DNA from 2 places in the Psychrobacillus sp. FSL K6-1267 genome. Region 1 is predicted to be linked to the other one. Evidence: a T-box and tRNA genes for the amino acid it is inferred to sense, from the RefSeq annotation. Region 1 holds a T-box; the other holds one or more tRNA genes.
What was found. A T-box is a leader RNA that pairs with one kind of tRNA and senses whether it is charged. The one in region 1 lies ahead of tyrS (tyrosine--tRNA ligase), so its partner is inferred to be a tRNA-Tyr.

Region 1 (7,496 bases):
GACGATGATACTAAACTATCATCAGCCTGAGTAGGCAACATCACCTTTGCATTAAATAAGTCAGATTTCACAAGACCTGCTTGTTCACATGCAGTAGAAGGTGCTAGACCAGAAATACCACAGAATGACCTAGATACCACTCCATCAGGTGCTTTGAAAGCGTTTGGTGCATCCACAAGCTCGGGGTTGATATCGTACATTGCATTCATCATATTGGACCAAAGTGTATTAATACGAACGCTTGGGTGTCCATAACGGTTGTTCATATGGAATAGCGTAAGCTTTTGCTCGTCATAACCTAGCCAGACACCTAAGGAAACATTAGGGTTATAGCCTATTAGCCACGAATCACTGTGTCCTTGTGTTGTACCAGTTTTTGCTCCAAAATCTGATTGGAATTTTAGACGAGAATTTGCTAATTTAGCTGTACCTTGTGTCATAACATCTCTTAAAATATCAGTCATAATGTAAGCTGTCTGTGGACTAAAAACATCGACAGGCTCTACTTTGTGCTGGTAAATAAGATTCCCTTCAACATCTTCTATCTTTTCAATCATATATGCATCAATGAACTGACCATTATTAGCAAAAGTTCCATATGCATTTGTAGTTTCTTCTATAGAAGCTCCTTTTTTCATACCACCAATAGAAAGTGCAAGGTTAGCATATTCATCTTCTTCAATGCTTTTGAAGCCCATTTTCATCATGAAATCAGTTGGCTTTTTATCCTTTATTTGATCGTAAAGTCTAATGGTCGATAAGTTTTGGGAGGTAGTAACTGCTTGTCGAGCTGAAATAATTCCTAACTCCTGAGCAGTTGTATAGTTAGTTGGTGCCCATTTGTTTCCGTTATCATTAATATTAAATTTAACATCTGCAAGGGGGCTTCCGGCTCCGATAATACCGTATTCAAGAGCAGGTGCATATACTACCAATGGTTTAATAGTAGAACCCATTGAGCGCACAGCCTGAGTAGCATGATTATATTGCTCTACATTATAATCACGTCCACCTAGGAAGGAAAGAATTCGACCGGTTCCGTTTTCAATCAGCATACTGCCGACTTGGACAGGAAAATCTTTTGTAATTGTTTCTCCAGTAGTAGGGTCCTTCACACTAATATTAGTATAAGTATGACCATAGGATTCAAATTCGTCCCTTACTTGAAGCATTTTCTCATACATATCTTTGTTGATAGTAGTATGAATACGATAGCCACCAGTGCTTGCAGCACGTTGAGCCATAATATTGTACTTCTCGATTAGAGGATCACCGTTTTCCAAGGCCTCTAAATCGACTCCATCCTTTTCAGCTAGCTGAACGCTTAAAATATCTCGTACTCTCTTTTCAATCTCAAAGGTTAACCAAGGATATTTTTCTTCTGGAAGAGCTTCCTTACTTCTAAAATCTTTTGTAATATCATAGTTAACAGAAGCTTCATATTCAGCTTCAGTTATGTAACCTGTTTCTTTCATACGATATAAAACAACCTTCATACGGTCAATTCCATGCTGTAACGATTCTCCTTCTTTTAAAACACCACCATTACTAAAAGGCGTATATTTGAATGGGGCTTGGGGAATCCCAGCAATGTATGCAGCTTGAGGAAGTGTAAGGTCTTTCGCCTTCACATTAAAAATTCCCTGTGCGGCAGTTTCAATACCAGCGATATTACGACCGTTAGCGTTTCTTCCATAAGGGATGATATTTAGATAGGCTTCTAATATTTCATCCTTAGACATAAATTCCTCTAATCGCATGGCTAAGAGAATTTCTTTTGCTTTTCTTTCATAAGAAACTTCATTTGTTAAAATTTGATTTTTAATCAGCTGTTGAGTAAGTGTTGAACCACCTGTTTGCGTATCTGAGTTTGTCATGTCTTGTAATAGACCACGGATGATTGCTTTAGGAACTATTCCATTATGAACTTTAAAATATTCATCCTCTGTTGCTAGGACTGCATCAATGACATATGGGGAGACATTCGATAATTTTGTTTCAGTTCTTTCTAAATCTGTTCTAAGTTTCCCTAAGTAGACATCTCCAGCGAAGTATATTTCTGAGGTTTCTTCATAATTAAACACAGCAGCTCGCATTTTTTCTTTTTCTCGTAAAGGTTCATCCTTTATTAAAGAAGTAAAATAACCTGCCCCAACAGAAGCGGCAAATATTCCAAGTGTTAGACCAACTACTAAAAATATTAAGCATAAGTTCCACACTACACTTGAAGATATACGCAATCTTCTTGCCCATTTGGTTGATTGCCAGGCATCTACTTTCTCTTTATATAAGTGGAATTTCTCCATCCATTTATTCATTAATTTCTCGACCTCCAAATCAACAATATTATATCATAGTCCTATATTATAGACGATAGTTATTGACATACGATTCAAATTAGGTAAAATAGGTATAACATTTAACGAAGAAAAGTCCGAAGTAGTGCTTATACATACTGTTTAGAGAGCTAACGGTTGGTGAAAGTTAGTCGGTGGTTAAGATGCGAATTACAGGCTTGGAGTTATACGTCGTCACAACGTTACATGTGAAAAAGCGGAAGGATTGTTCCTTCAAGCTGGGTGGTACCGCGCTAACTAATAAGCGTCCCTGCATGATTTTTATCATGCAGGGACTTTTTGTTTTTTGGCAATTAAATCAGTACTGCCTTTTCCAATAATAAGGAGGAGACAAAAATGACAAACTCATTAATTGAAGACCTGCAATGGAGAGGACTTTTGTATCAGCAAACTGATGCAGAAGGAATGGATGAGCTTCTATCCACTGAAAAAGTATCCTTATATTGTGGAGTTGACCCAACTGCAGACAGTATGCATATTGGTCACATTGTTCCGTTATTAACACTTCGCAGATTTCAAATGCATGGTCATCGTCCAATTCTTTTAGTCGGCGGAGCTACTGGAATGATTGGTGACCCGTCTGGTCGTTCAGAAGAAAGACAACTACAAACTACCGAACAAATTGATTTAAATGTTCAAGGGATTAAAAAGCAAATGGAACGTATTTTTGATTTCCAATCTGAAAATGGAGCACAGATGGTAAACAATCGCGAATGGATTGGACCTATGTCTGTTATCGAATTTTTAAGAGATTATGGAAAGCTTATTAATATCAATTATATGCTAGGGAAGGATTCTATTGCTTCACGCTTAGACTCAGGACTTTCCTTTACAGAGTTTGCCTATACATTAATTCAAGGAATCGATTTTAATCACTTATTCAATCATTATGGCTGCCGAGTTCAAGTGGGTGGATCAGATCAATGGGGCAATATTACGACTGGTTTAGAAATAATTCGTAAAACACATGAGGAAGAAACAAAGGCATTTGGCATTACGATTCCTTTAGTGACTAAAGCAGATGGTACTAAATTTGGTAAATCAGCTTCAGGTTCAGTTTGGTTAGATGCACAAAAAACATCTCCATATGAGTTCTACCAATTTTGGATAAATACAGCCGATTCAGATGTTATTAAATACTTGAAAATTTTTACTTTCCTTGAGAGAGAGGAAATCGAAGGATTAGAAGTAACTGTACAAAATGAGCCACATTTACGTAAAGCTCAAATGACTTTAGCAGAAGAAATGACTCGCTTGATACATGGTCAAGAGGCGTTGGATCAAGCGGTGAGAATTTCTCAAGCATTGTTTAGTGGAAACCTAAAGGCGCTTACAGCGGACGAAATGAAGGATGCTTTTAAGGATGTTCCATCGGTAGAAATGACAAAGGATGAAAAAAATATAGTTGATTTCATTGTAGAAGCAACTGTATCTCCATCTAAAAGACAAGCACGTGAAGATGTAACTAATGGTGCTATTTCTATAAATGGCGAAAAAATTACAGAAGTTGGATATGTTGTAGGGCAAGTGGACAGATTAGAAGATGAATTTATGATTATTAGAAGAGGTAAGAAAAACTATAAAATGATTAAATTTGTATAATATTTTAGTTGCTTCTCATACTAATGGGAAGCAATTTTTTTTGTTAAAAATTAGCCTTTTATACGATTTTTATTCAACTTTTTTAAAAACATGCCAAATATTTATGTTATATAGAAAAAGTTTCATGCTTTTCATTAAAAAGGTTAAATTTTGAACGTTTTAAAAAGTTTATATAAATAGTGGACAAAATAGGTGAAAATAAGTAACTATATAGTATAGAATAAGATTTAGGAACACTTCACCTAAAATAATTAAAATAAATTCTTATTATTTTTGAATATATTAGCTTTTAAAAAAGGGGGTTAGTAAACATGGAAGCGAAAAAATATATACTAAATCATTTCGATGATTTTTTTGTTATTCTTTTTGGGAAAAATGATAAAGCTGATAAGCTAGTTATTTTAAAAGAGAAGTTTACAATCGACGCAAAAGAAGGAGATCTTTTAGAGATTTCTATTAACGAAGATAAGACAGGATATGATTTTAAAATTATTCATGAGGAAGCCGATGATAAAAGACAAAGATTATTGGACTTAATCGAGAATATGGAAAAGAACTAAAAACCTTGAAGCTGATTTAGCTTCAAGGTTTTCTTTTTGAAAAATAATCTTTGGGGAAATAGATTAAAATAGTAAATTATTTAGTTGATTAAGTAGTGGGAAATCATAAATTATTAAAGGGAAATCTGGAAAGACATCGAATAGTAAATACATAATATACAAAGGTAGGAGGACACATATTGGGAACATCGTTATTAAATGGAGTAGAGGGAATTTTTATTCCTGTGAAGAATCCAGCTGTTTCAGCACAATGGTATGAAACCGTTCTAGGATTTAAGTTAAATTATATTGAAGAAGAAGCAGCTGTCATGAAAATATCGAATAATTCACCGACTGTCGTTTGTTTAGTTAAAGTAGAAAATTATACGCCTATGAAATTTCCTTCCAATAATTTTGGAGTGGGGAAATATGTTAACTTTATACCAGAAAATATTGAGAAACTTTACGATGAGCTAAAAAACAAAGGAATTGCAGTAAAACCCCTTGAAGGTGATGAGGAAAAGAAATACTTTACGTTTTTTGATCCGGATGGTAATCCACTTGGTGCTTGTCAGTAAAAGAGGAGGACAATTAAATGTATACAACTGTAAATGATGTAGAAGTTTACTATGAAATATACGGAGAAGGGACTCCTATTTTAATGCTTCATGGATTTTCACCAGATATGGAGTTGATGAAGGGTTGCATGGAGCCGTTTTTTCAAAAAACTAGAAGATCTTATAAAAGGATATACATAGATTTACCGGGGATGGGAAAATCAAAACAATTTGCTCATCTAAACAATACAGATGATTTAATGGAAGTAGTTATTGGTTTTATAGAGAAGGAAATGCAAAATGAGCCATTTTTAATTGCAGGAGAGTCATACGGTGGCTATTTAGCTCGTGGAGTTATTGCCAAAAATAGGTTTCCTATTCTAGGTGCTTTCTTTATTTGTCCTGTTATTAATGCAAACCATGATCAAAGGACACTTCCTGTTAAAAATATAGCAGAAAGAGACGAATGTTTCTTTAAAAAATTGTCTAGTAATATACAAAAAGAGTTCGAGAATAACTGTGTAGTATTAAACGAACTAACATTTAATCGATGGACTGAAGAGGTTGTTGCAGGAATGAAGCGAGGGGATGTAGCGTTTTTACAGAAAATCGCCGGTAACTATGCCTTTAGTAATTGGTTTGAAGAGCCACAATTTAATAATCCTGCTGTGTTTTTACTTGGAAGGCAGGATGACGTGGTAGGTTATCAGGATGCACTAGACTTAAAAGAAAATTTTCCTAGCGCATCCTTTGCAATTTTAAGTGGGGCTGGTCATAATTTACAAATTGAAAGGCCTGTTCTATTTAATGCTTATTTAACCGATTGGTTGAATCGTTGTGAACAAAATAAATGATCTTTTGTTACATAAGTACGCTACAGAAAGATGTGACTGACTTATATGCATGAATTATTAAAAGGTGTTATAGATGACCCATGGTGGTTAATGCCAAAAAGTATGTCGGAAAGTTTAAATAAGGAGTTAACAAAAGAACTTTCGCCAAGCCACCAACTCTATGGAAAATTTGCTGTAGCAGTAGCTCGAAGAGCCGATAATGATGATGTGATATTTTGGATAGATGAGCTAAATAAGTATGCGGTAATTCATTTAACGTATTCAAAAGAAACTTCAAGTGAATTCCCAATTACTACACTATACACGTTGAGTGAGCTGGAAAAACACTGTAGAAATATATCGTCCATTGATTAAAGAAAAGGCAACTTTATATTGTGAGCTATTATATATTGCTCTTTTTTATAACTTAACTAAAGAGGTTACTGCAAATTAAGGAGTTTAAGTTTAAGAATGAATAATGAATTTAATATACAAAAGCAGTTTTATAGGATCTATAAAGGATATATTACTGTATCTGAATTTGAAGAATGGCTTTATAAAACAAAAGAAATAGAAAGTATTTATGGCTCTAATTTTTACTTTGATTTACTTGATTTGAATTATAGAAAGAAATACATAAAAAATGAATTATTGAATCTTATCGAGACGAAAATTCCGTTTTATGCATTTGAACAGGAACGAATCATGTCACTCTTGGAAAGCATAATAAAAGAAAAGAATGACTTAGTAGATATTTTAGAACAATTATATGAGGATTATTGTAGTGGATACACATTTCTACGATATTTAGGTCTTACCTATATTACTGGAATTGATGCCATTCCCAAGGTAGAACAAAAAGATGAATGGGATAAAAATGAATTTGACCGTAAAAGAGAACTACTTAATAGTATTAAGCCCAAGGTTAGTAATGAAGCTATGCGATTATTATCTTTTTTTCAAAAAGGTTTGATAAAGATAACGGAGGAAAATGATTATAGCGATTATCGAAGGGAGGGAGATCGAATAGAGCTTAATAATATTGAAGGGATGTTTAAAGAATAAATTTAGGACACTAACTCAAGAATAGCTACGAAAGTGTAGGTATTTTTAATTGAATTCCTTAAACTTCCTTGCAAATTGATGAAGTATAGAGAGGGTAAAGCTTTGTAAAAAAACTAGACAACCAAGATTGTCTAGTTTTTTTCATTGATAATCTTTTATTTATTAAAAATATCTTCGATTTCATCTAACATAATATTAGCTGCTAAAACTCCACCTGCTGTATTCCAAATAGCATCACTTACTTCATGAACATTTCCGCTTTTAACAGCATTTAAATTATTCCAAAGAGGATCGTTTGTCCATTCCTTTGCGGTATCTAGGGCAGCTTTATCACCTTGTGGTGCATATGTGAAGTAGAATAGTACGTCGCCGTCCATTTTAGGAATAACTTCTTTGCCTACTTCTATAGCTAAATTCCCAAGCTTGTTATCAGCAGTAAAAAGTTCGGTTTGTTGTGAAGCACGTTTAAATCCTAATTCTTCAAAAATTACGCCGGAGAAAGAATCAGTATAATAAATTCTAGATTGGCCTGCCATGAAGCGT
Region 2 (7,496 bases), 1.2 Mb from region 1:
GACGATGCGTAGCCGACCTGAGAGGGTGATCGGCCACACTGGGACTGAGACACGGCCCAGACTCCTACGGGAGGCAGCAGTAGGGAATCTTCCACAATGGACGAAAGTCTGATGGAGCAACGCCGCGTGAGTGAAGAAGGTTTTCGGATCGTAAAACTCTGTTGTGAGGGAAGAACAAGTACGAGAGTAACTGCTCGTACCTTGACGGTACCTCATTAGAAAGCCACGGCTAACTACGTGCCAGCAGCCGCGGTAATACGTAGGTGGCAAGCGTTGTCCGGAATTATTGGGCGTAAAGCGCGCGCAGGCGGTCCTTTAAGTCTGATGTGAAAGCCCACGGCTCAACCGTGGAGGGTCATTGGAAACTGGGGGACTTGAGTGCAGAAGAGGAAAGCGGAATTCCAAGTGTAGCGGTGAAATGCGTAGAGATTTGGAGGAACACCAGTGGCGAAGGCGGCTTTCTGGTCTGTAACTGACGCTGAGGCGCGAAAGCGTGGGGAGCAAACAGGATTAGATACCCTGGTAGTCCACGCCGTAAACGATGAGTGCTAAGTGTTAGGGGGTTTCCGCCCCTTAGTGCTGCAGCTAACGCATTAAGCACTCCGCCTGGGGAGTACGGTCGCAAGACTGAAACTCAAAGGAATTGACGGGGGCCCGCACAAGCGGTGGAGCATGTGGTTTAATTCGAAGCAACGCGAAGAACCTTACCAGGTCTTGACATCCCGCTGACCGGCCTAGAGATAGGCTTTTCCCTTCGGGGACAGCGGTGACAGGTGGTGCATGGTTGTCGTCAGCTCGTGTCGTGAGATGTTGGGTTAAGTCCCGCAACGAGCGCAACCCTTGATCTTAGTTGCCAGCATTCAGTTGGGCACTCTAAGGTGACTGCCGGTGATAAACCGGAGGAAGGTGGGGATGACGTCAAATCATCATGCCCCTTATGACCTGGGCTACACACGTGCTACAATGGACGGTACAGAGGGTCGCAACCCCGCGAGGGTGAGCTAATCCCATAAAACCGTTCTCAGTTCGGATTGTAGGCTGCAACTCGCCTACATGAAGCCGGAATCGCTAGTAATCGTGGATCAGCATGCCACGGTGAATACGTTCCCGGGCCTTGTACACACCGCCCGTCACACCACGAGAGTTTGTAACACCCGAAGTCGGTGGGGTAACCCTTTTGGGAGCCAGCCGCCGAAGGTGGGACAGATGATTGGGGTGAAGTCGTAACAAGGTAGCCGTATCGGAAGGTGCGGCTGGATCACCTCCTTTCTAAGGATATATTCGGAATACAGATTTTTATCTGTATCTTAACGTTTTGCAGTTCAGTTTTGAATGTTCATTTTTATGATGAGCATTTATACTTGCTCCTGCGATTACTCGTCGCAAAGGGACAAGCCCTTTGTTCTTTGAAAACTGGATAAAACGACATCAAAAAAGAAACAAACGCAAGATATTCAAATTGTGATCACTTACGTGATTGCAAGTGTAGTACTTTTAACTTTTAGGTTAAGTTAATAAGGGCGCACGGTGGATGCCTTGGCACTAGGAGTCGACGAAGGACGGCACTAACACCGATATGCTTCGGGGAGCTGTAAGTGAGCTTCGATCCGGAGATTTCCGAATGGGGAAACCCACTGCCCGTAATGGGGCAGTACATTTGCGTGAATACATAGCGCATCTGAGACACACCCAGGGAACTGAAACATCTAAGTACCTGGAGGAAGAGAAAGAAAATTCGATTCCCTGAGTAGCGGCGAGCGAAACGGGAAGAGCCCAAACCAAGAGGCTTGCCTCTTGGGGTTGTAGGACACTCTATACGGAGTTACAAAAGAATGAGTTAGATGAAGCGACCTGGAAAGGTCCGCAGGATAGGGTAAAAGCCCCGTAGTCCAAAATTCATTCCCTCCAGAGTGTATCCTGAGTACGGCGGAACACGTGAAATTCCGTCGGAATCCGGGAGGACCATCTCCCAAGGCTAAATACTACCTAGTGACCGATAGTGAACCAGTACCGTGAGGGAAAGGTGAAAAGCACCCCGGAAGGGGAGTGAAATAGACCCTGAAACCGTGTGCCTACAAATAGTCAAAGCCCGTTAACGGGTGATGGCGTGCCTTTTGTAGAATGAACCGGCGAGTTACGATTACATGCGAGGTTAAGTTGAGAAGACGGAGCCGCAGCGAAAGCGAGTCTGAATAGGGCGAATGAGTATGTGGTCGTAGACCCGAAACCAGGTGATCTACCCATGTCCAGGATGAAGGTAAGGTAACACTTACTGGAGGTCCGAACCCACGCACGTTGAAAAGTGCGGGGATGAGGTGTGGGTAGCGGAGAAATTCCAATCGAACCTGGAGATAGCTGGTTCTCTCCGAAATAGCTTTAGGGCTAGCCTCAAACGTTAGAATCTTGGAGGTAGAGCACTGTTTGGACTAGGGGCCCATCCCGGGTTACCGAATTCAGACAAACTCCGAATGCCAATGATTTATGTTTGGGAGTCAGACTGCGAGTGATAAGATCCGTAGTCAAGAGGGAAACAGCCCAGACCACCAGCTAAGGTCCCAAAGTATTTGTTAAGTGGAAAAGGATGTGGCGTTGCTTAGACAACCAGGATGTTGGCTTAGAAGCAGCCATCATTTAAAGAGTGCGTAATAGCTCACTGGTCGAGTGACGCTGCGCCGAAAATGTATCGGGGCTAAACAAATCACCGAAGCTGTGGATTGATACCTTTGGTATCAGTGGTAGGAGAGCGTTCTAAGGGCGTTGAAGTCAGACCGGAAGGACTGGTGGAGCGCTTAGAAGTGAGAATGCCGGTATGAGTAGCGAAAGATGGGTGAGAATCCCATCCACCGTATGACTAAGGTTTCCTGAGGAAGGCTCGTCCGCTCAGGGTTAGTCGGGACCTAAGTCGAGGCCGATAGGCGTAGACGATGGACAACAGGTTGATATTCCTGTACCACCACCCCACCGTTTGAGTGATGGGGGGACGCAGTAGGATAGGGTAAGCGTGCTGTTGGTTATGCACGTCCAAGCAGTGAGGTGTGAGTGTAGGCAAATCCGCACTCTGTAACATTGAGCTGTGATGGCGAGGACTTAGTCCGAAGTTCCTGATTTCACACTGCCAAGAAAAGCCTCTAACGAGGTGGGAGGTGCCCGTACCGCAAACCGACACAGGTAGTCGAGGAGAGAATCCTAAGGTGAGCGAGAGAACTCTCGTTAAGGAACTCGGCAAAATGACCCCGTAACTTCGGGAGAAGGGGTGCTCTTTTGGGTGTATAGCCTAGAAGAGCCGCAGTGAATAGGCCCAGGCGACTGTTTAGCAAAAACACAGGTCTCTGCAAAACCGTAAGGTGAAGTATAGGGGCTGACGCCTGCCCGGTGCTGGAAGGTTAAGAGGAGTGCTTAGCGCAAGCGAAGGTGCGAATTGAAGCCCCAGTAAACGGCGGCCGTAACTATAACGGTCCTAAGGTAGCGAAATTCCTTGTCGGGTAAGTTCCGACCCGCACGAAAGGCGTAACGATCTGGGCACTGTCTCAACGAGAGACTCGGTGAAATTATAGTACCTGTGAAGATGCAGGTTACCCGCGACAGGACGGAAAGACCCCGTGGAGCTTTACTGTAGCTTGATATTGAATTTTGGTGCAACTTGTACAGGATAGGTAGGAGCCTTAGAGCCCGGAGCGCCAGCTTCGGAGGAGGCGTCGGTGGGATACTACCCTGGTTGTATTGAAATTCTAACCCATACCCGTAACCCGGGTAGGAGACAGTGTCAGGCGGGCAGTTTGACTGGGGCGGTCGCCTCCTAAAGTGTAACGGAGGCGCCCAAAGGTTCCCTCAGAATGGTTGGAAATCATTCGAAGAGTGTAAAGGCAGAAGGGAGCTTGACTGCGAGACCTACAAGTCGAGCAGGGTCGAAAGACGGGCTTAGTGATCCGGTGGTTCCGCATGGAAGGGCCATCGCTCAACGGATAAAAGCTACCCCGGGGATAACAGGCTTATCTCCCCCAAGAGTCCACATCGACGGGGAGGTTTGGCACCTCGATGTCGGCTCATCGCATCCTGGGGCTGTAGTCGGTCCCAAGGGTTGGGCTGTTCGCCCATTAAAGCGGTACGCGAGCTGGGTTCAGAACGTCGTGAGACAGTTCGGTCCCTATCCGTCGTGGGCGTAGGAAATTTGAGAGGAGCTGTCCTTAGTACGAGAGGACCGGGATGGACACACCGCTGGTGTACCAGTTGTTCTGCCAAGGGCATCGCTGGGTAGCTATGTGTGGACGGGATAAGTGCTGAAAGCATCTAAGCACGAAGCCCCCCTCAAGATGAGATTTCCCATTACGCAAGTAAGTAAGATCCCTCAAAGACGATGAGGTAGATAGGTTCGGGGTGGAAGCGTGGCGACACGTGCAGCTGACGAATACTAATCGATCGAGGACTTAACCAAATTGTTTGTTTCCATTAATGATGTCTTTTATCCAGTTTTGAGTGAACAACTCAAAGTCTAGTGATGATGGCGAAGAGGTCACACCCGTTCCCATACCGAACACGGAAGTTAAGCTCTTCAGCGCCGATGGTAGTTGGGGGTCTCCCCCTGCAAGAGTAGGACGTCGCTGGGCACTATAGGAAGTCGTTACCGAGTAATCGGTGGCGGCTTTTTTGTATTAAGAGAAAAAGGCCGAAGGCAATCATCATTATCTAAGCAAGTGTGCGAGAAAGCAGAGGGGTAAAGAGTTCGAGGAAGCAAGGAAGAGAGGCTCGGAGCGTATAGCATACGCGAGAACCGAACGACTGCGGCTGACGAAGAAATCTGCCGTCCATCTGGTTTCGCAGCCTGCGCCGATGGTAGTTGGGGGTCCCCCTGCAAGAGTAGGACGTCGCTGGGCACTATAGGAAGTCGTTACCGAGTAATCGGTGGCGGCTTTTTGTTTGTTATAAAGAAATTAGAAGTGCCGAAGGCACTAACCAATTCTATCTAAGCAAGTGTGCGAGAAAGCAGAGGGGCAAAGAGTTCAAGGAAGCAAGGAAGAGAGGCTCGGAGCGTATAGCATACGCGAGAACCGAACGACTGCGGCTGACGAAGAAATCTGCCGTCCACCTGGTTTCGCAGCTCAAAAGCATCTAAATAAAAAGATGCTATTCATTAATAATGTTAAGTGTTTCTTATATTGCTAATGGCTCTGATGAAGAAAAAAGTTAATTTATCGAAAAATGGTATGGTGAAGGTTGCCCAACATATATTAAAATTAATTTAATCAATACTGAATATTTTTGCTAAAATAGAAAAAAATTATGAAGGTGTTCACGTTACACTAACGCGGCAGTTTCGTTACCGAAGGTATAAATTAGAGGATTCGGAGATGTTGGATGGCAAAGAAAAAAAAAGAAAAGCAGGATGGGTTTTTTAAAGAAATTTTAGGTGAGATTGGTGGTTCTATAATATTTGAAGTGGTCTGGAACATCATAATGTTTATACCAAGAGTAATAATTCGCTTGATTTCAACCCTTTGGTGAAGTCATTATTTCCTATTTTAACTTATAATCACTTTAGTAAAATGGACAGTAAATGCATGAGCTTGAAGATACACTTCCTAGCTCACTTTTTGTGAATTTTAAATCAACCTTTCTCTTTAACATAGCCTTGTTAATAAAAAGATAAAAAGTTCTCCACTTATAAAGAAATAGGATGGCTCCCGAAATTGTATCTTCGGTAGCCGCTCTACTCGTAGGAAGGACAACAATTCCCTTATTATCAAAAGCTGCATTAAAAACGTTTCGAGTGTTGTAGGTTGGCGCAGGACTGTCGATGCAATAGGATGACCGAAAAAGAGAGGGATTGTCGTGACGTAAGTCATGACAATCCCTCTCAAAAAACTCCTCGGTTATCTTATAAGTAAAAGACCAGTCCGAAGCCATCAGGAAACACACTATCCATTTCAGAAGGATCAATTAAACTAACTTTCCCTGTATAATTAAATATTTAAAGGCCAATATAACATGGTGAAGCAATTCCAATGAAATAATTCCAAATATAGAAAAAGGACACATATTTAAACTAAATATTTTACTTTAACTCCTTAAATTCTATAATATTACATTTTAAATATTTCATTGGGAAAATATCTAAATTAAGCTTGAAATTTAAAGTATACTTGTTATAATTATATTTGTACTTTAAATGATAAGAACGTTCCGAAGTAGCTCAGTGGTAGAGCAATCGGCTGTTAACCGATCGGTCGTAGGTTCGAGTCCTACCTTCGGAGCCATTTTTATGCTTCCATAGCTCAGTAGGTAGAGTGCTTCCATGGTAAGGAAGAGGTCACCGGTTCAAATCCGGTTGGAAGCTTTTCTCATTACTAAAAGCAGGGAAAACATACATAAAAAAGTGCTTGTTTTGAAGATAGCTTTATGCTAAAATATTTATTGTCCGGTTTTTAATTAGGACACAGCAACGGAGGATTAGCTCAGCTGGGAGAGCATCTGCCTTACAAGCAGAGGGTCGGCGGTTCGAGCCCGTCATCCTCCACCATTTATGTTTTATGATTAGCCTGGAGGGGTAGCGAAGTGGCTAAACGCGGCGGACTGTAAATCCGCTCCTTAGGGTTCGGCGGTTCGAATCCGTCCCCCTCCACCAGTTATTGGGGTATAGCCAAGCGGTAAGGCAACGGATTTTGATTCCGTCATGCCCTGGTTCGAATCCAGGTACCCCAGCCATTACAACTCAGCATAAATTGTGGGGCCTTAGCTCAGCTGGGAGAGCGCCTGCCTTGCACGCAGGAGGTCAGCGGTTCGATCCCGCTAGGCTCCATCTATAAAACTCTTTCCATTTAATATGGGAAGAGTTTTTTTGATTCAAAAAATATATTCATCATACTCTAAAAGCGTTATGATTAGAAAAAAGAACAAAGGGTGTGTAATCGGTGGAAAAATTAACTCATAAAGACGTTACGTTAAGGTTATTAACCGAATCGGATATATCTATGCTATGGGAGCTATACGAGCCTAGCGTATTTAAATATATGCTAAATAAGATAGAGGATGAGCAGCAGTTAAGGCAATGGCTACAAGCTGGTATTGAGCAGATGAATGACCAAAAAAATGCTATTGCTTATGTAGTAGAACACACTACTACCAAAAAAATAATGGGTACTACTCGCATTTATAACATAGATCGAGTTAATCATGCTTGTGAAATCGGTTCTACTTTCTATGGAAAACAATATCAACGTACACATGTGAACACGACATGTAAACTTTTGCTGCTCAATTATTGCTTTGAAGATCTTGGTATGATCCGCGTACAGTTTAAAACTGATGAGCTAAATTTGCCATCTCAACAAGCAATTGAAAGGATTGGGGGTATCAGAGAAGGTGTGTTAAGAAATGAACGCATCAGGTCTGATGGAACAGTTAGAAATACAGTGGTATACTCCATTGTGGATTATGAGTGGGCAGAGGTTAAAAAACAACTAAAGTTTTTATTGAATAAATATACATAAAATTGCTCGGTT

Region 2: it has a tRNA-Tyr gene. The T-box ahead of tyrS (tyrosine--tRNA ligase) is inferred to sense a tRNA for this amino acid. The anticodon was not compared.

What each region holds. Positions count from the first base shown of each region.
Region 1 covers NZ_JBBOOR010000001.1:2,732,535-2,740,030, reverse strand. Annotated here, with positions in the region: gene MHB55_RS13925 (transglycosylase domain-containing protein) at 1-2,318, opposite strand, end outside; T-box leader at 2,417-2,612, shown strand; gene tyrS (tyrosine--tRNA ligase) at 2,694-3,959, shown strand; gene MHB55_RS13915 (DUF3006 family protein) at 4,271-4,519, shown strand; gene MHB55_RS13910 (VOC family protein) at 4,699-5,076, shown strand; gene MHB55_RS13905 (alpha/beta fold hydrolase) at 5,094-5,909, shown strand; gene MHB55_RS13900 (hypothetical protein) at 5,955-6,263, shown strand; gene MHB55_RS13895 (hypothetical protein) at 6,360-6,953, shown strand; gene MHB55_RS13890 (ABC transporter substrate-binding protein) at 7,109-7,496, opposite strand, start outside.
Region 2 covers NZ_JBBOOR010000001.1:3,961,056-3,968,551, reverse strand. Annotated here, with positions in the region: rRNA gene MHB55_RS20345 (16S ribosomal RNA) at 1-1,269, shown strand, start outside; rRNA gene MHB55_RS20340 (23S ribosomal RNA) at 1,505-4,432, shown strand; rRNA gene rrf (5S ribosomal RNA) at 4,489-4,604, shown strand; gene MHB55_RS20330 (hypothetical protein) at 5,353-5,499, shown strand; tRNA gene MHB55_RS20325 (tRNA-Asn) at 6,177-6,251, shown strand; tRNA gene MHB55_RS20320 (tRNA-Thr) at 6,259-6,331, shown strand; tRNA gene MHB55_RS20315 (tRNA-Val) at 6,439-6,514, shown strand; tRNA gene MHB55_RS20310 (tRNA-Tyr) at 6,536-6,619, shown strand; tRNA gene MHB55_RS20305 (tRNA-Gln) at 6,625-6,699, shown strand; tRNA gene MHB55_RS20300 (tRNA-Ala) at 6,721-6,793, shown strand; gene MHB55_RS20295 (GNAT family N-acetyltransferase) at 6,906-7,484, shown strand.